Regions from separate parts of the Sphingobium sp. GW821-FHT02B05 genome, predicted to be linked through region 1. Evidence: predicted binding sites of a transcription regulator. Region 1 holds the regulator's gene; the other holds the start of a gene.

Region 1 (14,909 bases):
ACCTTGAAGCGCAGCGCGTTGTCGGTCGGCCAGAATGACGGCCAGATCCAGGGCGCCGACTATATGACGCAAAATACCGCCTGGTATGAGCGCCAGTTGATCGACACCCATCTGGTGGGTGAGTTCAAGTTGAGCGATGCGCTCAGCCTGGACGTGCGCGGAGGCTTCTCCAATTCGCAGCGCGAAGCACCCTATGAACGCGAATTCGTCTATGTGCGCACCAATCGCGCCCTGACCGAGGACCCGGTCGGCGATCGCTTCATCAACGCTCTCAACCGCCAGCGCGGCGACGCATCGGTCACGTTCAGCGATCTCAATGAAGATCTCTGGTCGGCCGGCGCGGACCTCAGCTATAAATTCTCGCCCGATTTCACCATCACGGCGGGCTATGCCTTCACCGACACGAAGCGTACGTCGTCGCGCTACGAACTACATTATGACGCCACCAACCTGCCGCTGGCCGTGCAGCAGCTGCGCCCCGACTATCTGACGTCGGACGCCACGATCCAGCTGTACGACATCAGCCTGCTGGAATTTTCGGGCAATTATCCGGTCTATGACGCCGCCATGCGCGTCCATGCCGGCTATGCACAGGTGCAGGCGCAGGTCGTTCCGGGCGTCAGCTTCAACGCGGGCGTCCGGTATGAAAAGGGCGACCAGTCGGTGACCGGCGTGGACGTTTACAATACCGGCCTCACCCCCTTCAACCAGATCAAGAAGGACTATTGGCTCCCCGCCCTGACCGTGACGCTCGAAGCCGCCAAGGGCCTCCAGTTCCGCGCCAGCGCGTCCAAGACGATCGCTCGCCCGCAATTCCGCGAACTGATCGCCCAGCCCTATCTCGACACCGAATCCAACCGTTTCTTCCGGGGCAACCCTTTCCTCAAGGACAGCCAGCTGTGGAACGCGGACATTCGCGCTGAATGGTATATGGGCCGTGACGAGCGGCTGATCGCGGCGGCCTTCTACAAGAAGATCGACAATCCGATCGAAACCTTCACCACGATCAACGATACCTATGCGGTGACGACCAGCTTCGCCAACGCACCGGAAGCCTCGCTCTATGGTTTCGAACTGGAAGCGCAGAAATATGTGCCGCTGGGCAACCTGTCGAACGGCGATTTCTTCGCCAATCGTCGCATCGCGCTGATCGGCAACTATACCTATACCCAGTCCAAGTTGAAGGTGAAGGAAGGGGACACGACAATCCCCTACACCTACACCAACGGCGAGCTGCCGGCCGCGTCGGACTATTTCCTGAACGGCGTACCGCTGACCGGTCAGTCTGACCATCTGGTCAACCTGCAACTGGGTCTGGAAGATACGGAAAAGCTGTCGCAGCAGACGCTGCTGCTGACCTATGCCAGCCCCCGCGTCACCAGCCGCGGTCCGAACCTTCAGCCCGACATCAAGGAAAAGCCGGGCATCCAGCTGGACTTCGTCGCACGCCAGGGCGTGACGCTGCCCGGCGGCATCAACAGCGAATTCAAGCTGGAGGCCCGCAATATCCTGGGTCGCAAGTTCCAGGAATATCAGCAGGCCGGCGACAACAAGGTCTATTACAACCGGTACAAGATCGGCACCACCATCGCCGCGTCGATGACCGTGGCCTTCTGAAGCATCGCGCGGAAAAGTGGGAAACGGTTTTCCGCTTGAAATGATGCGACAACAAAAAACGCGGAGCGCGCGACCAGCTTCAATCCAACGAAGCGCGCTCCGATCGTCACCCATCGCAGACAAGCCAACGGCCGGGGAAACCCGGCCGTTTTGCCGTGCATCAAAAGCAAAGAGGCGCCATCCTTGGCGAACGACGCCCCCGCTCCCTGCACCTTTAGGGGTCAGCCGATCAGTTCATCGCATAGCTGGGATTGAGGCGACCCAATGCCCGGACTGCAACGGACCGCGACGATTCTTCCGTGCCGTTGGCCAGCACCAGCGTCACCTCCGGCGCGAAGCGGGCGGAGCGATAGGCTTCGCGCGCCTGCGCCATCTTGCCCTGGCCCGCATAGGCATTGCCCAGGTTGATGAGGCGGGCGGGATCATTCTCGCCATAGACCGGCATCGACGCCAGCTTGCGCTGCGCGTCCCCGAAGCGACCGGACTGGAGCGCGCTCGCCGCCAGCGTGCCATCCGGCGCGCCGACCACAACCATCTCCTCGGGCGCCGCCTGGACCATGCCGGGCATCATTGCTGCCAGCACCAGACCCATCGTGATTGCGGCCTTTTTCATCTCCCGATCTCCTCGAAAAAACTTTCTAACATAGCCAGAAGTATTTCATTTCGATGACATCCGGGCAAGATAGCATGACCTGCCAGAAAACAAGTTTCTTTTGTTTAATATCAATATGTTATGAATTTTACGCCATATTGTCATAAAAGCGTAATTGAAAAAACAGGCCGAACTGCCGCGATTCGAATCGCACCTGCCACCGAGACGATCGACCGCATCGCCCGTTTGACGACCTGATGGGATGACGATGACGGGAGAAGGTCCAGGGACTTCTGTTGCCCGGCGCCCTGGAAACCGCTGAATTCCCTTCTGTTGCCCGGTGGGTTCAACCGCGCTATTTTAGAGTAATGTCAGGCCGTGAGGCCCTCAATTACGCTGCAATGGCGAGTGCTTCGTTATCGTTGGCACTTGTGAGTTTTGCACAGTTTAACGGCTTACACGGGCCGGGTAAAAATATCGCCTTTGAACACACGTCGATCCTAGTTCGGCCCCATCAGGCACCCCGTTCCGGCTGGGCCGTCACGGGACATGTGGTGGAACCGCCGGGTACTGCCCCCGGGTCCGCTGCGTCTATTATACGACACACTTTATCACCATAGCCGGGCGAACCCGGCCCGACCCATATGGGCGCAAGCGAAGGCTTTTTCAAGCCATGGACTTGGCGAGCGGGACAAAGCTTGTGCTGCCTATGGCAGTGGGCAAAGAAAATAATCTCCCAACCGCTCTGCATCGCTCCCCACTTCCCCCCGCGCCCATCCCGCGCTAAGGCTCTGGGCCATGATCCTCGTCATCGACAATTATGACAGCTTCACCTGGAACCTGGTCCATTATCTGATGGAGCTCGGCGCTGAGGTGGAGGTCGTCCGTAACGACGCCATTTCGGCGGGCCAGGCTTTGTCCAGCGGCGCAAAGGCGTTCCTGCTGTCGCCCGGCCCCTGCACCCCCAATGAAGCCGGCGTCAGCCTTGACCTCGTGGCCGCCTGCGCGGACGCGGGCGCGCCGTTGCTCGGCGTGTGCCTGGGCCATCAGTCGATCGGCCAGCATTTCGGGGGCAAGGTGGTGCGCGGTGGCCTGATGCACGGCAAGACCTCGCCCGTCACCCACGACGGCACCGGCCTGTTTGCGGGTCTGCCCTCACCCTTCACCGCCACCCGTTATCACTCACTGATCGTGGAGGATGTTCCGGCCGAACTGGTGGTCAATGCGACCAGCGCGGACGGCTCCGTCATGGGGTTCCGCCACGCGACCCTGCCGATTCATTCGGTACAATTCCACCCGGAAAGCATCGCCACCGAACATGGCCACGACATGCTCGCCAATTTCATGGGCATAGCCGGCCTACCTGTACGGGAACGCGAAGCCGCCTGAGCCTGTCCTATTCGGCGTGACCGGGCCATAATGGCCCGGCTGCTTTCCGAATATGTCCGGAAGAGGAAATCTAATTACGATATCAGCGGGAAAAGTGCGAAGTTAGCGCATAACGCCCTCTCGACTCATCGGCCCCGCGCCGACTAAGGCCGATGGCGATGACCAGCCTGCCTAATCCCTCCACGCCCCTGTCCGCCCATGCCGCTGCCATGGCCTTCGACCTCTTGTTCGATGCTGACCTGAGCAACGAAGCCATTGCCGATTTCCTTGTCACCATGGCCCGTCGTGGCGAGACGGCGACCGAGATAGCCGCCGCCGCCCGCGCGATGCGCGCTCGCATGATCCCGGTCAGCGCACCCCCCGGCGCGATCGACGTATGCGGCACCGGGGGCGACGGGCATCATACGCTCAACGTCTCCACGGCTGTCTCACTCGTTGTCGCAGCCGCCGGCGTGCCGGTCGCCAAACATGGCAACCGCGCCGCCTCTTCCAAAGCCGGCGCAGCCGATACGCTCGAAGCGCTCGGCCTCAACCTCGACAAGGCGGCCGTGACCGCAGAAGCGACCCTCGCCGATCTCGGCATTTGCTTCCTCTTCGCGCAAAATTATCACCCGGCGCTCAAACGCCTGGCCCCGATCCGCAAGGCGATCGGTGAACGCACCATCTTCAACCTGATGGGACCGCTTGCCAATCCGGCCAATGTCCGCCGCCAACTGGTCGGCATCGCCCGCCCCGCCTATGTCCCCATCTATGCCGAAGCGCTGGCGGAACTGGGCGCGGACCGGGCGATGATCGTATCGGGCGACGAAGGGCTGGACGAACTGTCGCTGGCCGGCGGCAACGACATCGCTGAAGTCAGCGGCAACGGACTGGTCGCGATGCGCCGCCTGACCGCCGCGGAGCTGGGCCTGTCCACCCACCCGGTCGATGCGATCCGCGGCGGCGACGCGGCCCATAATGCGGCCGCCCTGCGCGCCCTGCTGCAAGGCGAAGAAGGGCCGTATCGCGACGCCGTGCTGCTCAATGCCGCCGCCGCCCTTGTCGTCGCCGACGCCGCATCCGATCTGCGCGAGGGTGTGGAAGAAGCGGCCGAAACCATCGATCGTGGCCTTGCCAACGCCCTGCTCAATTGCTGGATTGCCTATCAATGACCAATAAGCTGATCGAAATCTGCGATTTCAAGCGCGAGGATGTCGTCCGCCGCCGGGCCGCGACCAGCATCGCCTCACTCCACGCCCGCGCCAGCGAGCAGACCCCGCCGCGCGGTTTCCGCAAGGCGCTGGACGATGCCGCCCGCGCCGGCTTCGGCCTGATCGCGGAAATCAAGAAGGCCAGCCCGTCCAAGGGCCTGATCCGCGCGGACTTCGATCCGCCTGCCCACGCGCAAGCCTATGCAGCCGGCGGCGCGGCCTGCCTGTCGGTACTGACCGACGAACCTTATTTTCAGGGCCATGACGATTATCTGATGGCGGCCCGCTCGGCCTGCGCCATCCCGGTATTGCGCAAGGATTTTCTCGTCGACCCCTGGCAGGTGCTGGAAAGCCGGTCGCTGGGCGCCGATGCCATCCTCATCATCGTCGCCGCGCTGGACGACGGCCAGATGCAGGAGATTGAGGACGCCGCCCTCGGCCTGGGCATGGACGCGCTGATCGAGGTGCATGACGAAGCGGAACTGGAGCGGGCACTAAAGCTGCGTTCGCGCCTGATCGGCGTCAATAATCGCGACCTGCGCGACTTTTCGGTCGATTTCGCGCGCACGTATGAACTGGTGGGCAAGGCGCCGGCGGGCTGCACCTTCATTGCCGAAAGCGGCCTTGGCAGCCATGCCGACCTTCTCGCCATGTCCGAACATGGCGTGCGCTGCTTCCTGGTCGGCGAAACGCTGATGCGGCAGGCGGATGTGGAGGCTGCGACCCATAATCTGTTGACCGGGGCATGACCGCCCTTACCCATCTGGACGAGGATGGCGCGGCCCGCATGGTCGATGTCGGGGCCAAGGCGGTGACGGCGCGTGAAGCGGTCGCGTCCGGCCGGATCGAGATGCACGCGAACGCCGCCAAAGCCATCGCCGACGGGCTGGTTAAGAAGGGCGACGTCCTCGCCGTGGCGCGAGTCGCCGGCATCATGGCGGCCAAGAAGACCGCCGACCTCATCCCACTCTGCCACCCGATCGCGCTCAGCGCCGTGACGGTCGATTTCGACCTGGACGATGGCGGCGTCACCGTGACCGCCACCGCGCGCACCGCCGGCCAGACCGGGGTGGAGATGGAGGCGCTGACCGCTGCCTCGGTGGCGTTGCTCACCATCTACGACATGGCCAAGGCGCTGGACAAGGCGATGGTCATCGGTGCGGTCCGGCTTGAAGCCAAGACCGGCGGCAAATCCGGCGACTGGCACCGGCAATCATGAGCCTGCTGCCGGTTGCAGAAGCACAGGCTCGCCTGTTCGCGCTGGCCGACCGGCTGCCGTCGGAAACAGTGGCGATCGGCGCAGCGACCGGCCGTTGGCTGGCGCAGGATATTGCCGCCCTGCGCGACCAGCCCTGGGCGGACCTCTCCGCCATGGATGGTTATGCTATTCGCGCGAGCGAAATGCCCGGTCCCTGGCGCGTCACCGCGAAAAGCGCGGCCGGCATGGGGTTGCAGGCGCCGCTCGCGCCGGGTGAGGCCAGCCGCATCTTCACCGGCGCCCCGCTGCCGCCCGGCACCGACGCCATATTGATCCAGGAAAATGCGACCCGCGACGGCGATCGGCTGACCGCCAGCGACGATCCGGTCTCGCCGGGCCGGCATGTTCGGCCCTCCGCTTCCGACTTCGCCAGGGACGCGATCCTGCTGGAGGCCGGCAGCTGTCTTGGCCCGGCCCAGGTCGCGCTCGCCGTGCTGGGCGGCCATGGCGCCGTGCCGGTCGCTCGCCGCCCGCGCGTTGCCATCCTGTCCACCGGCAATGAACTGGTGCCGCCCGGCGCGCCGACGCCGGCCGGCCTGCTGCCCTCCTCCAACGCGCCGATGCTGGCGGCCCTGCTCGCCGCCCTGCCCTGCGACGTCATCGACCTCGGCATCGTGCCGGATGATCTGGACGCCATGGTCGCCGCGCTGGATCGCGCCAAAAGCGCCGACATCATCGTTTCGACCGGCGGCGCTTCGGTGGGCGATCACGACCTTGTTCGCCCCGCCTTCGTCCAGGCCGGCGGCACGCTCGATTTCTGGAAGATACGGATGCGCCCCGGCAAGCCGCTGATGGCCGGGCGCCTTGGCGACGCGCTGTTCCTTGGCTTGCCGGGCAATCCCGTTTCCGCCTTCGTCACCGCGACGCTCTTCCTGTTGCCGCTCGTCCGTCATGTCAGCGGCGCGCGCGATCCTTTGCCGCGCACGACCGACGCCTCACTGGCGTCTGCCCTCCCCGCAACGGGCGATCGCGACGATTATCTGCGCGCCTTTCGCAGCACCGCCGGCATCGTCTCCGTCACCGCGCAGGACAGCGCCGCCACCGCCGCCATGGCCATGGCCGACTGCCTGATCCTGCGCCCTGCCGGATCGCCGCCAGCCGAGCCTGGAACGCGCGTGACGATCCTGCCGCTGTGATGCGCGGAACGCTTGACTAACCTTCATCTGTTTCCTATGCGTTCCTCATACGTTCCACGGAGGACCGCGATGTTGACGCCCAAGCAGCAGGAATTGCTGAGCTTCATTCAGACCCGATTGGACGAAGGCGGCGTATCGCCTTCGTTCGAGGAAATGAAGGACGCACTGGACCTGCGGTCCAAGTCCGGCATTCACCGCCTGATCAATGCGTTGGAAGAGCGCGGCTTCATTCGCCGCCTGCCCAACCGCGCCCGCGCTTTGGAAGTGCTCAAGCTCCCCGATGCCATGCACCGTGCGCCTGCACCGATAGTGCCGGCCAAGCCCAAGCTGGTGACGCCGCCGCCGCTCCTGCCGATCGCGGCCAATGACGTAATCGAAATCCCGATGCACGGGCGGATCGCGGCGGGTGTCCCGATCGAGGCGATGGAAGGCCAGGCGATGCTATCCGTCCCCGCCGCCCTGCTGGGCGCAGGCGATCATTATGCGCTGGAAGTCTCCGGCGACTCGATGATGGAGGCCGGCATTCTCGACGGCGACTTCGCCCTGATCCAGCGCACCGACGTCGCCCGCGAAGGCCAGATCGTCGTCGCCCTGATCGACGAGGCGGAAGCGACGCTCAAATATTTCCGGCGCGATGGCGGCCGCGTTCGCCTCGACCCGGCGAACAGCGCCTATGAACCGCAAATCTACGACTCGCGGCAGGTCCGCATCCAGGGCAAGCTCGCGGGGCTGCTGCGCCGCTATAATTAGGGCGTAGTCGCCCTCGGCCGGGGCCTTGGGCGACTGATCCAGGGATGGGCGTCGCCGGGCCGATGGACGGTGTGAACTTCGCCTTTTTCCAGGCCGATCGACAGACCGCCGGTGCGCGCCAGCAGCCGGCGGTCGATTTTCAGCCAGCGTGGGCGGCACCAACCTGGCAGCCCGCGATCGCTCACGACGATATCTGACGCAGCGCAATCCCGCACAAAATCCTGCCGGGCAATCAGCACGTCGCTGCGCGTAAACAGCACTCGCCAACTGCGCCCCGCGCCGTCCTTCAGGCGGACAGCGCAAAGATCGACGGAGCAACGCGCTGTCGGCAGGTCGGCAATCGCCGCCAGTTCGCCATCATAGCCCGCGCTTTCGGACAGGACGTCACGCACATAATCCCCTGCCCGATCCCGCAATATCGCCATCCCCCTGTCCGTCCGCACCGCCACATGGCGGCCATCGCCAGTCACCAGGATATCCGGTGGCGATGCGGCAAAGGTCACGGCCACAGCGATCAGGACAGGCGGCAACCCCAGCCAACGCCAGCGCGTGCGCCACAGCAGGCACCAGAGCAGGCCGATCATGGCGATGCCGAACAAACCCATTCCCATGGTCGGCGCCAACAGGCTCGCCATCGGGCTGGCCGCAACGCCATGGGCCAACGCCAGCAACAGGTTCAGCGCCTGCTCGGTCAACCACCAGGCCGGCGCGCCCAGCCCGGCGACATCCAGTAGCAGGGCCAGCGCCTCCAGCGGCATGACGACGAACGTCGTCAGCGGGATGGCGATCAGATTGGCGAAGGCCCCCAGCAGTCCGGCCTTGTGAAAGTGGAACAGAGCGATCGGCATCAACACCAGTTCAACGGCTATCCCCGTCGCCAGCATCACGGCCAGATTGCGCCCCAGCTTGCCCAGCAACCCTTCCTCTCGCGCCGCAGCAAAGGCCCGAAAACGCTGATGTTCCGCCAACGCGACCAATGCCGTCACGGCCGCAAAACTCATCTGGAAGCTCGGCCCCGCCAGCGCTTCGGGCCACAGGACCAGCACCACCAGCGCGCCCGTCGCCACCAGCCGCAGCGTCACGGCATCCCGCCCCATCGCTAGCCCGCCCAGCACCAGCAACGCCGCGACGCAGGACCGCACCGTCGGCACCTCCGCCCCGGTCAGCAACGTATAGCCGATCCCCGCCAGCGCCCCACCGGCCGCCGCGATCAGCATCAACGGCCATCCCAAAGCCACCCGCTGGCTGATCACCATCACCCGCATCAGCAGGAAAATCACCGCGCCGATCAACGCCGTCACATGCAGCCCGCTGATCGATAATAGATGCGCCAGCCCGCTGCGCCGCATCGCCTCTGCATCCGCTTCGGGAATGGCGCCCTGATCGCCCGTGGCAAGCGCCGCCGCGATTCCCTCTGCCGGCCCATCGACCCGCGACAATATATGGCCGAACAATCGTGTCCGCAGCGGTTGCCCCGCCGTCGATGGCGTCAGCACTTCGATCGGCTTCAATGCCTTGCCGGTCGCCCCGATGCCCTGAAAATAGGCGCGTGCTGCAAAATCATAGCCGCCCGGCACGCTGGGCGGTGCAGGCGGCATCAACCGCACGCGGAAGCGAATCCGCGCGCCTTCCCCCAGGCCGACCGGCATATCCGCATCGGCGATATTGATCCGCACCACCTGCGGCAGGTCCGGCGCGTCCACCGGCCGCAGCATGACCCGCACCATCGCCTGCGCCGGCACCGGCCGTACCACTGTCACATCGCCTGTCATCTCGACAAATCGTGCCCGCGCCAGCGGGGGGTGCCCCAGCAGGACTGCCTTGCCCCACACCAATAGGCACCCCAGGCAAGCCAATAGTGCGCCTGCGACAAGCATGCGCCGCAATCGCCCACCATCCGGCAGCATCACGCCCATGCAGGCCAGCGCCAACATGCCGCAACAATAGGCAAGCCACGCCATCGCATCGGGCAGGATGAACCACGCTGCGATGCCGCAGCCCAGCGCGATCGGCACCCAAAGGCCGATCTGTTCGCGCTCCCATTCCAGCCAGCTTTCAACCGCGTCCAGCCCAGTTCGGGACAACACTGCCCCCCTCCGACCAAGGGAGGTTTGTCGTGGCTCAAAAGCCATGCTAGGGGGCGTCGCATCCATGGGTCAGCAAGGCGAATGTCGAAGAATATGACGGTAAGTGCAACGGGAATGAACAAGCAGGTGGTGACCCGTTTCGCCCCGTCCCCAACAGGGTTCCTCCACATTGGCGGCGCCCGTACCGCACTCTTCAACTGGCTGTTCGCGCGCCACCATGGGGGCAAGTTCCTGCTCCGCGTGGAAGACACGGATCGCGCCCGCTCTACAGAAGAAGCCGTGGCCGCCATTTTCGACGGTCTGGAATGGCTGGGCCTGGGCGGTGACGAACCCGCCATGTTCCAGTTCGAGCGCACCCCACGGCATGCCGAGGTCGTCGACCAGCTCCTCGAAGCGGGCCATGCCTATCGCTGTTACGCCACGCCCGAAGAACTGGCGGAATTGCGCGAGCAGCAGCGCGCCGCCAAGCAGCCGATGCGCTACGATGGCCGCTGGCGTGACCGCTCGCCCGAAGACGCGCCGGCAGGCGCCCCCTTCGTCGTCCGCATCAAGGCGCCCCGGACCGGCGAAACGGTGATCGAAGACGCGGTGCAAGGCCGTGTCGTGGTGCAGAATGCCGAACTGGACGACATGATCCTGCTACGTTCGGACGGCACGCCCACCTATATGCTGGCCGTCGTGGTCGACGATCATGACATGGGCGTCACACACGTCATTCGCGGCGACGACCACCTCAACAACGCCTTCCGTCAACTCAGCATCATCAAGGCGATGAACTGGGAAGAGCCGATCTACGCCCACATCCCGCTGATCCACGGTTCGGACGGCGCGAAATTGTCGAAGCGTCACGGCGCGCTCGGCGTTGATGCCTATCGCGACGAAATGGGGATGCTCCCCGAAGCGGTGCTGAATTATCTCCTGCGCCTGGGCTGGGGCCATGGCGACGAAGAAATCATCGCGATCGATCGCGCCATCGAACTGTTCGATATCGACGGAGTCGGTCGTTCGCCCTCGCGGTTCGACATCAAGAAGCTGGAAAATCTCAACGGCCATTATATTCGCGAAGCCGATGATGCCCGCCTGGCAAAACTGGTCGCGCCGCGGGTCGAACAGCGTCTTGAAATCGCTATATCGGATACCAATGTAGCGCTCCTGACCCAGGCTATGGCATCGCTGAAGCCCAGGGCCAAGAACCTTAACGAAATTGCCGAGGGAGCAGAATTTCTGTTCAAAAGTTGCCCGCTCGATTTTGACGAAAAGGCCACTGCTCTGCTAGACGACTCCGCGCGCGCGCTGCTCGACAAGACAGCCGACGCTCTCCAGCCTGTCCAGTCCTGGACGGTCGAAGCGATCGAAGACGTGATACGCCGCGTGGCAGAGGATGCCGGCCTGGGACTGGGCAAGGTGGCGCAGCCGCTTCGTGCGGCGCTCACCGGCCGCACGACCTCGCCAGGCATTTTTGATGTCCTCTTCCTTCTGGGGAAAGAGGCGAGCTTGGAACGACTGGCCGCCGCAGGGCACGCAGTGGCCGGTTGATGACGTACAAGGAGAAAAATATGTCGGATAACACAGCCAACCTGACCGTTGGGGGAGACGCCAAGGACTACGCCATCATGGATGGTACCGTTGGTCCGCAGGTCATCGACGTTCGCAAGCTCTACGCCAATACCGGCATGTTCACCTACGATCCGGGTTTCACCTCGACCGCCAGCTGTGAATCCGGCCTCACCTACATCGACGGCGACCAGGGCATCCTGCTCCACCGCGGTTATCCGATCGGCCAGCTGGCCGAAGAATCCAGCTTCATGGAAGTCTGCTACCTGCTGCTGAACGGCGAATTGCCGTCGAAGGCAGAGCTGGAGGACTTCACCAACACGATCACGCGCCACACCATGGTGCATGAGCAGTTGAGCGCGTTTTTCCGCGGTTTCCGCCGCGATGCACATCCGATGGCGATCATGGTCGGTGTCGTCGGCGCCCTGTCGGCCTTCTACCACGACTCGACCGAGATCAACGATCCCGAACAGCGCCGCATCGCCAGCCACCGCCTGATCGCCAAGATGCCGACGATCGCCGCGATGGCATATAAATATTCGGTGGGTCAGCCCTTCGTCTATCCGCGCAATGACCTGTCCTATACCGCCAATTTCCTGCGCATGACCTTCTCGGTCCCGGCGGAAGAATATGAGCCCGATCCCGTCATCGTCGACGCGATGGACAAGATTTTCATCCTGCACGCCGACCACGAACAGAATGCTTCGACCTCGACCGTACGTCTGGCCGGTTCGTCGGGCGCGAACCCGTTCGCCTGCATCGCGGCTGGCATCGCCTGCCTGTGGGGTCCGGCACATGGCGGCGCGAACGAAGCCGCGCTCAACATGCTGCGCGAAATCGGCACCGTCGACCGTATTCCTGAATATATCGCCCGCGCCAAGAACAAGGACGATCCGTTCCGCCTGATGGGCTTTGGCCATCGCGTGTATAAAAATTACGATCCGCGCGCGACCGTGATGCAGAAGACCGCGAAGGACGTTCTGGAAAAGCTGGGCGTCAACGATCCCGTCTTCGACGTCGCCAAGGAGCTGGAGCAGATCGCGCTCAACGACCCCTATTTCGTCGAGAAGAAGCTGTACCCGAACGTCGATTTCTATTCGGGCGTCATCCTGTCGGCCATCGGCTTCCCGACCGAAATGTTCACCGTGCTCTTCGCCCTTGCCCGTACGGTCGGCTGGGTCGCGCAGTGGAACGAGATGATTTCGGATCCAGCCCAGAAGATCGGCCGCCCGCGTCAGCTCTACACCGGCCCGACGCAGCGCGACTATGTCTCGGTCGACAAGCGCTAAGCACGACACAGCACGGCATTTTTAAAGGAACGGCGCCCCGATCGGGCGCCGTTTTTTTGTTGAAGATGTTTAGTTTCCGACCGGTAGGGAGAGGATGAAACGGGCGCCCTCGCCCGGCGCGCCACCAATGCGAATATCGCCATTCATCGCGCGGGCGAGGCGTCGGGAAATATAGAGGCCAAGGCCGCTCCCGCTGGCGTCGTCCCGGCCCAACCGTTCGAACTTCTCGAAAATCCGTTCCCGGTCCGCCTGCGCCACGCCCGCGCCCTGATCGATCACGGCGATGCGCGCCTGGCCGCTTTCCCATTCGGTCGCCACGCGCACTTCGGTGCCTTCGGGCGAATAGCGGACGGCGTTGCCGATCAAATTGACCAATATTTGCAGGATACGCCGAAATTCGCCGATTGCGGGCAGGCTTGCCTCCGGCGCCGGCGCGATGATGGTGATGCGCCGATCCAGCGCCTTGACCGCCAGCAGGCCCGCCGCGCGGCGGCCCAGATCGGCCAAATCCACCTCTTCGGCAATCACGCTGAAATCGGGCCGGTCGATCGCCTGCAAATCGGCCAGATCATCGACCAGCGCCATCAGATGCCGCCCCGCCGCCGCGATGTCATTGGCATAGCCGGCATAATCGGGGCGCAACGGTCCTTCCAACTGCGCGCTGATCGTATCGGCATTGGCGATGATCCGCCCCAGCGGCTGGCGCAACGATCGATCGAGGCGGCGGCCGAACTCGGCCGGGTAGATAGCCATCGGCGCTTCGTCCGCCATCGGCGCGACCACCGCCTTTTCCAATGGGAAGGCCGTGCCGCGATAGCCCGTCAACTGACCGGCGTGATCGAACATGGGGAAAGCCGAGAGGCGGAAACGACTTTTGCCTTCGCTCGCCAATACCGCCTGCTGATCGCGGAAGGCGCGCCGTTGGGCGAAACCCCGCAGCATCGCCATATCGCCATCTTCATCCGCTTCCAGCTGAAAATAGCTGGAGAAACGCGCGCCCGGCACAGGCGGATGGGTTGGCAGCACACCGCTGTCTCCGCCGCCCGCCAGCACCATCTGAAACCGCAATTGCGTGTCGATCTGCCAGGTCCAACCGTCCGCCAACGCCGCGATATCCGCGTCGCGTCGGCCATCATCGGGCAATGTCGGCGCGGATGGCCGCTCGCGCCAGTCCACGATCGACAGGCTCACACCCTGGTCGTCCGGCTTGGCCCGCACCCACATGTCGATATCGCCGCGCTGCGCCGCCGCGACCACAGGCCGCGACACCATAACGCCAAGGCGCGCCGCCAACCGGGCGATCGCCACCAGTTGCGGCACCGCAAAGGCTTCGCCCAGATCCGCCCCCGCCTCCTGCTGAAGCGTCAGCAACAGTGTGTCCGCGCTCAGCAGGCGGCCATCGGCGGACAGGGTGGCGCGGACGATGGCCGGCGATGGCGCCGTCATGTACCGGCCACCGCGCGCAAATGGTCGAGCTTCGCGCGCAGCACAGGCGACGTACGCAAGGCGCCGATCGCGCTGTCGGCCTGATCCTCGCTCACGCTTTGATAACGCTCCGCCTCCGCGACGATCGCCGCGTCCGAGAGGAAAGGCCGCACCGGGCGCAACGCGAGCAGCAAGATGCGATAGTCGGCCGCCGACCCACCCAGCGCACGGCACAGATATGCCAGTTCCGCTACCGGCCCCATCACCAGCATGGTGATCATGTGGCGGCTGTCCATCCGCAGCCGCCGCGCCGCCACTGCCGCAAACAGCAAGAAACGACGTTGTTCCAGCAAGGCGCCGAGCAATTCTGGTACGTCAGCCCGCTCGCCCATCCTGCGTACCAGTTTGTCCGCCTGCGCGATCGGGCACGCGGCCTCGTCATGATCGCGCAGCAGCGCCCAGCCCGACCGATCGAAGGCCGCCAAAGACCGATCGCCCCCGTCCACCATGGTTCGCCCCGAAACGACATGAAGGCAGGCGGCCACCGTCCAGAGCAGATCGGCAAAATATTCGGCCGGCAGGTCCGGTTTCATCGGCGCATCTTCACCGGCCAGAGCGAGCC
Region 2 (5,500 bases), on a different contig from region 1:
GATAAAAGACGGGCAGGCGAGAGCGCGCCGGGACCGGGGTGAAGCGCTGGCTGGCGGCCATGGCGATCATAAGGGAGAGGAAGGCAACTGACCGCTGGGCCAGGACTGTCAGGCAAAAAAGAAGGTCGGTCCTGAAAGGGCCGACCTTATTGAGTTTTAGGAGAGGATGCCTGAAAGGCAGGGAACATGTGGCATCGGGCGCTTGGGCTAGCAAATGCGAAGAGAAGACGGCCGCATGCAGCATTTGCAACCGGCTTAGCTGTCCTTGGCATCGAGTGCCGCTAACCAATCGGCGTACGGCGTATTGCGGGCAAGATGCCGATTGAAATCCGGAGCGCCGTCCTCCCACCAGACCGGCCCTCGCTCGCCGAGCTTCCGCTTGGCAGCATCGACCCGATCCCGCGCCTCTCGCTCCCCTGATATGTCCCCTGAGCGCTTGGCTGATCCCACATCACGACGCGCGTCCATGAACTGCTGGACGAGCCGCTGGCGAACATCCTCTTTCAAGGCCGGATTGGTCGCCCGCCATAATCGTCCGCGCACCACGAAATAGCGACCGTCTGGCGTCACCGAATAGGGCGGCGGATCAGTCTTTGCGCTCAGGAAGCCTTTTCCTCTTGGTCGCAGCGAATTCTTCAAGTTGCTTTTCGGACATGGATTTCTCCATATCTTTCGATGCGCCTTTCAGCTTCGATTTGGGTGTTTCGCCGCGCTTGGCGGACAATGCCGCACCCGCGGCTTTTTGCTGGGCTTGGGACTTAGCGGGCATGATCGCGACCTTTCCTTTGCAGACGCCTCAACGCCTGGCATGGCGTCACGCTCCGTCGCGCCCAGCTTTTAGACTGCGGAAGGTGATCGACCACCGCGGCACTTCCATCTCCGCGATGCTATGTTCCCATTCCTGCCGCACCTCTCCTGACAGCTGGTAGATGGATTGAGCCTCTAGCGGTACCGTCCGGCGGTCAAATCCATTTTGTGTCCGCCGCCTGAAGCGCATCGGCGCGCCCGCACCAAGCGAGATGCCCACGACCCGATCGAATACCGGGCGGTCACGGTGCCAACCGATGCCCGCACCTATATCGTAGCGGATGAGGAGGGCCTGGATGAGACGTTCCGGCGCAAGGCCGGCAAAATGCGCAGCCCGGTCGCGGATGGGCAGCAGCCAGTCGGGCATAGGGTCGGTCGGGCCGAAATGCCCATTCTCGAAATCATAGGTCCAGCCATAGCTGGTGGTAAGCCTTTTGCCGGTCCACTGCTGAAACCGAAATGGCGTGAGCGGCGCCGCATTGATATGTTCGATCAGGGCCGCCTCTTCAGCCTTGGTCAAAAAGTCGGCGGCATAGTCTAGGCCAGGGAGAAGGAGTGGCGCGAACAGATCGATTTGCTGGGCATCGGCCGTCTTCATAGCAGCGCCATCTGGCTATCAGCGGAAGGCGGCAGCTTGCGGCTTTTCCATAGATCTTCCGTCGTTTCGACGCGGAACCGCTCGGCAGCGAAGGGCGCTCGATGTTGAAATCCGATCACGCTCTCGATCGGGCCATGCAGCCAGGCGGCATATTCCTGGGAGTCCAGCAGGATGGGCATCCGATCGTTCGTCCCCATGATGGCCTCATTGGCGGGCATCGTCATGCCGGCATAAACCGGGCCTTGGTCCGGCATGTTCCGGCAGAAGCCTGCCCAGGCCATGATCGGCTGGCGCTTCAACGAAAACCAGGTCCGCGTGCGGCCGCCGGGTGGTCCATCAGGGTTGGCGAAATGGGTCATCACGATCAGGCAGCGATAGCGCGGATCTGCCACCATCTGATCCCACATGGGATTGGTGAGGTCGGCGACCAGTCCGATCCTGCCTGGCTCTTCGCCGCGTTCGCGCATTTCACGAGTCATGCGGCGAAACCCCCATGTCACGCCGCGCATGATCCGCCGACCCTTATTCTCGAAGACCACCAGTCCCAGCGCACCTTCGCTGGTCTCGGATGGAAGCTCGATCGGAGCAGGCATATCCGCGCCGAAATGCTCGGCGACCTCGCCCATTCCCGCAGCCATGCAATGCAATCTCGACATGGGAGCCGATCAGTTAGGCTTTTGGCCGTCGCCGGCGACAGACATGAAACGGTCGAGCAGACCATCGATTGGATGGATGCCGGTCTCTTCAAAGGCCGCGCGCAAAGTCTGGGCGTGATGTCCGAGTAACTTGCCATAGGCCTCAGCGACTTTGCGCAGGCTCTGCCGTGTCGGGAATTCAGGCGCCTGCTCCATAATGCAGGCTAGGCCCATCAATATGCCTTCGACCGCGAGATCGGGATCGACCGTCTGATCGCTGTCCCGAACTGCCGACCCAAGGATCAGCTCGAGCGTCTGCTGGGCAATGCGAAGCTGCGTCGCCTCGCTGGGCGGCAGGCTATCGATGCCTTCAATGGCGATGATTCGCGGCGTCATAATGCTGCCTCCTTACCAAGGAATTTCATCGTCGGTGACAAGCTCGGGATCATGGCTGGGATGATAATGCGCCGAGGCCGAGTCGCGCTCCGATTCGGTCGTAGGCTGGTCGATCGAAGAATCTTCATCCGCTTCGTCCCCAAGCTTGAGACTTAATTTTTTTCGCTGCGAGACCATGGGTTTTCCTGCCTTGTTTCAGAAGCGTGTCATTGAGGATGCGCCTGTACGACTCCTCCCCCGTTGACTTGGGTCCCGTATAGAACAAAATAGGAACGAATCCAAATGCGAACGAGAAGGAGGCCCTTCGATGATGGCAAGAGGGGCGCGTCCCCGCGTTGCTGCCTTGCGCGCCCAGATTGCTGAGATCGAGGGCGCGGAACGTCGGCGCAAAGAGGTATTGCCATTTGGGCTGGAGATGGTCGACGCTAAACTCCCGGGCGGGGGTCTGGCGCTGGGCGCGCTGCATGAAATGGCGGGCGGCGCACAGGGGGTGACCGATGGCGCGGCTGCCGCGCTGTTCGCCGCCGGCATTCTCGCGCGGGTGAGCGGCAATATTCTCTGGTGCATGACCGAGCCTGATCTGTTCGCGCCCGCCATCGCGCAGGCGGGGCTTGATCCTGATCGCGTCATTTATGTGGAAGCCCGCGATGAGACGGCGGTGCTCGCCTGTTTCGAGGAAGGGCTGCGTCATGGTGGCCTTGGCGGCGTGGTGGCGGAACTCGCCCGCCTGTCGATGCCATCCTCGCGGCGGCTCCAACTGGCGGCCGAGAGCAGCGGCACCATTGGCATTGCGATCCGGCGCTGGCGGCGCCTGGCCGAAGCGTCGGACTTTGGCCAGCCCACGGCGGCCGCGACGCGATGGCGGGTGACGGCCGTTCCTTCCGAACGCTTGGCAGTGCCGGGGGTTGGTCGGCATCGCTGGTTTGTCGAGCTTATCCGGTGCCGGGCAGGAGAGAGCGCCGATTTCCTGGTGGAAGCCTGCGATGCGACAGGTCGTCTCGCTCTTCCTGCCGACCTGGCCAACGGATCGGCTGCGTCGCAGGCTTGGGCGCAGCGCGCCACCTCCTGACGCGCCGCTGATCCTTGCTGGCATGGAAGGGCAACGCCGGGTGATCACCGCGGCGAACGCCGCCGCGCGCCTGATCGGTTTGCACACAGGCATGGCCGTTACCCAGGCGCAGGCGCTCGTGTCCGACCTTATCATCATGGATGCCGAGCCGCAGGCGGACCGCGAAGGGCTGGAGCGTCTCGCTGTCTGGTCGCTGCGCCGCTATGCGCCGATCATATCGGTCGATCCGCCCGACGGGTTGATGCTCGACATCACCGGCGCCGCTCATGCCCATGGCGGCGTGATGGGTGTGCTCAAGGATGTGGTGACGCGACTTGCCGAAGTGGAGACGGCGGGGCGCGCAGTGTGTGCGCCCGCCTATGGCGCTGCTCATGCGCTGGCGCGTTACGGCGCCGAGCCGCTGCGCGTCATCGATCCTCTTTCATTGCCCGAGGCAATTGCCGAATTGCCGCTTGCCGCGCTTCGCCTGGAGCCTGCGATCGTCTCTCATCTGAGCAAATTAGGCTTGGAAACGATCGCCGATCTTGAAGCCATGCCGCGCGCCTCGCTTGCGCTGCGGTTCGGGTCGGCGCCCGGCCTAAGGCTCGATCAGGTCTATGGCCGCGTGTCCGAACCTTTCGAGCCGGTCGCCCCGCCCGAAACGATTGAGGTGGAGCGCCGCTTTGCCGAACCGATCGGCGCGCCCGAGACCCTTGCCCGCTACACGCACAAGCTGGTGGACGCCCTATGTCAGCAACTGGAGGAAGCGGGCGTAGGGGCGCGACGGCTGGACCTGCGCTTTCACCGCGTTGACAACCGGATCGAGGCGATTCGTGCCGGGCTTGCCAAGCCAAGTCGGGACAGGAAGCAGATGGGACGACTGCTCTGCGATCGGATCGAGACGGTCGATCCTGGCTTCGGGGTCGAGAAGATGGTGCTGGCAGCGCCTTTGGTCGAGCCGCTTGGGCTCCGCACCATCTCGCATCTGGGCGAGACGCCCACGCCTGATGTGGCAGCGCTCGTCGATATATTGGGGAACAGGGTAGGGGAGGAGCGGCTCTATCGGGTTGCCGCGCGCGAAAGCGATATTCCCGAGCGCTCCGTTACCCGTATTGCCCCCATGGCGGATCCGACCTTGCTACGCTGGCCCGAGCGCTGGCCGCGCCCAGCGCGCCTCTTCAAACGTCCTCAACCCATCGATACCATGGCCCTGTTGCCCGACCACCCACCAGTTCACTTCGTGTGGCGCGGCATGCGCCGGAAGGTGAAGCGCGCGGACGGGCCCGAGCGCATCTATGGCGAATGGCATGTGAGCGATGAGGAGTGGCTGAGCGTCCGCGATTATTTCCTCATCGAGGACGAGACCGGCGCGCGCTACTGGCTGTTCCGTCAGGGCGATGGCATGGACAGAGCGACCGGTAGCCAGGGCTGGTTTCTGCACGGGTTGTTCGCCTGACAAAGAACGGCGGCGATGCCCCGAGCGGCGCGCTGCCGCATGATTGCGCTGTGCGGACCAAGCAGTCATAGGCTGGTTCGCATGGACGAAAAAACAAATTCGACGATTCTACGTGTCATCGAACGCGCGCCGCAATGGCTTAGGCACGATCTGGAAGCAAAAGAGGCTGGCGTGCGGGCACGGGCCGAAGAGACGCTGGCTGCGATGATTACCGATGCTCTGGCGTCAAACGCCCCGTCGTCAGACTGAATCTATGGGGCATCCCCAGCGGCTGGAATGCTACGCGACTGATTTCGCACCGTTCTGGGTAAAGAAGGTCTTGAACGAGGCCACGAGCCGCCTAAGTTAGCAATGTCGCTCTTCCCCCTTTGAGCGACACCTCTCTGAACCTTGGCCCCGCCGTGGAGTTCGCTGAGGCGGGGTTTTCTTTGCCTACCGTGGGTTGCGCAGAGTTTGGCCTTAGGTGATGACGCGCCGTAGAGGGAGGTAGCGACGTCCCGCCGCTATCGGGGTTCACAGATCGTCGTTCGCCCATGGCGATATCGCCTGGGGTTGCCGGC

The links. The regulator LexA, encoded in region 1, represses DNA repair genes until DNA is damaged. The targets are predictions, from matches to a motif close to GTTCCNCNCTTGTTCT.
Region 2: AC07UX_RS16145 (ImuA family protein) is a predicted target of LexA. The motif match lies at 2,695-2,710, and genes of this name have one in related genera.

Annotation. Positions count from the first base shown of each region.
Region 1 covers NZ_JBWKVW010000001.1:1,100,892-1,115,800, forward strand. The annotation lists gene AC07UX_RS05520 (TonB-dependent receptor domain-containing protein) at 1-1,617, shown strand, start outside; gene AC07UX_RS05525 (tetratricopeptide repeat protein) at 1,847-2,230, opposite strand; RNA gene ssrA (transfer-messenger RNA) at 2,529-2,883, opposite strand; gene AC07UX_RS05535 (anthranilate synthase component II) at 3,008-3,598, shown strand; gene trpD (anthranilate phosphoribosyltransferase) at 3,757-4,749, shown strand; gene trpC (indole-3-glycerol phosphate synthase TrpC) at 4,746-5,537, shown strand; gene moaC (cyclic pyranopterin monophosphate synthase MoaC) at 5,534-6,007, shown strand; gene AC07UX_RS05555 (molybdopterin molybdotransferase MoeA) at 6,004-7,182, shown strand; gene lexA (transcriptional repressor LexA) at 7,252-7,932, shown strand; gene AC07UX_RS05565 (ComEC/Rec2 family competence protein) at 7,929-10,064, opposite strand; gene gltX (glutamate--tRNA ligase) at 10,134-11,555, shown strand; gene gltA (citrate synthase) at 11,576-12,862, shown strand; gene AC07UX_RS05580 (sensor histidine kinase) at 12,932-14,308, opposite strand; gene AC07UX_RS05585 (DUF2336 domain-containing protein) at 14,305-14,909, opposite strand, start outside.
Region 2 covers NZ_JBWKVW010000005.1:171,461-176,960, reverse strand. The annotation lists gene AC07UX_RS16175 (hypothetical protein) at 256-639, opposite strand; gene AC07UX_RS16170 (DUF3008 family protein) at 587-769, opposite strand; gene AC07UX_RS16165 (alpha-ketoglutarate-dependent dioxygenase AlkB) at 815-1,405, opposite strand; gene AC07UX_RS16160 (SOS response-associated peptidase family protein) at 1,402-2,043, opposite strand; gene AC07UX_RS16155 (hypothetical protein) at 2,071-2,436, opposite strand; gene AC07UX_RS16150 (hypothetical protein) at 2,449-2,613, opposite strand; gene AC07UX_RS16145 (ImuA family protein) at 2,744-3,505, shown strand; gene AC07UX_RS16140 (Y-family DNA polymerase) at 3,420-4,940, shown strand; gene AC07UX_RS16135 (DUF6771 family protein) at 5,022-5,189, shown strand.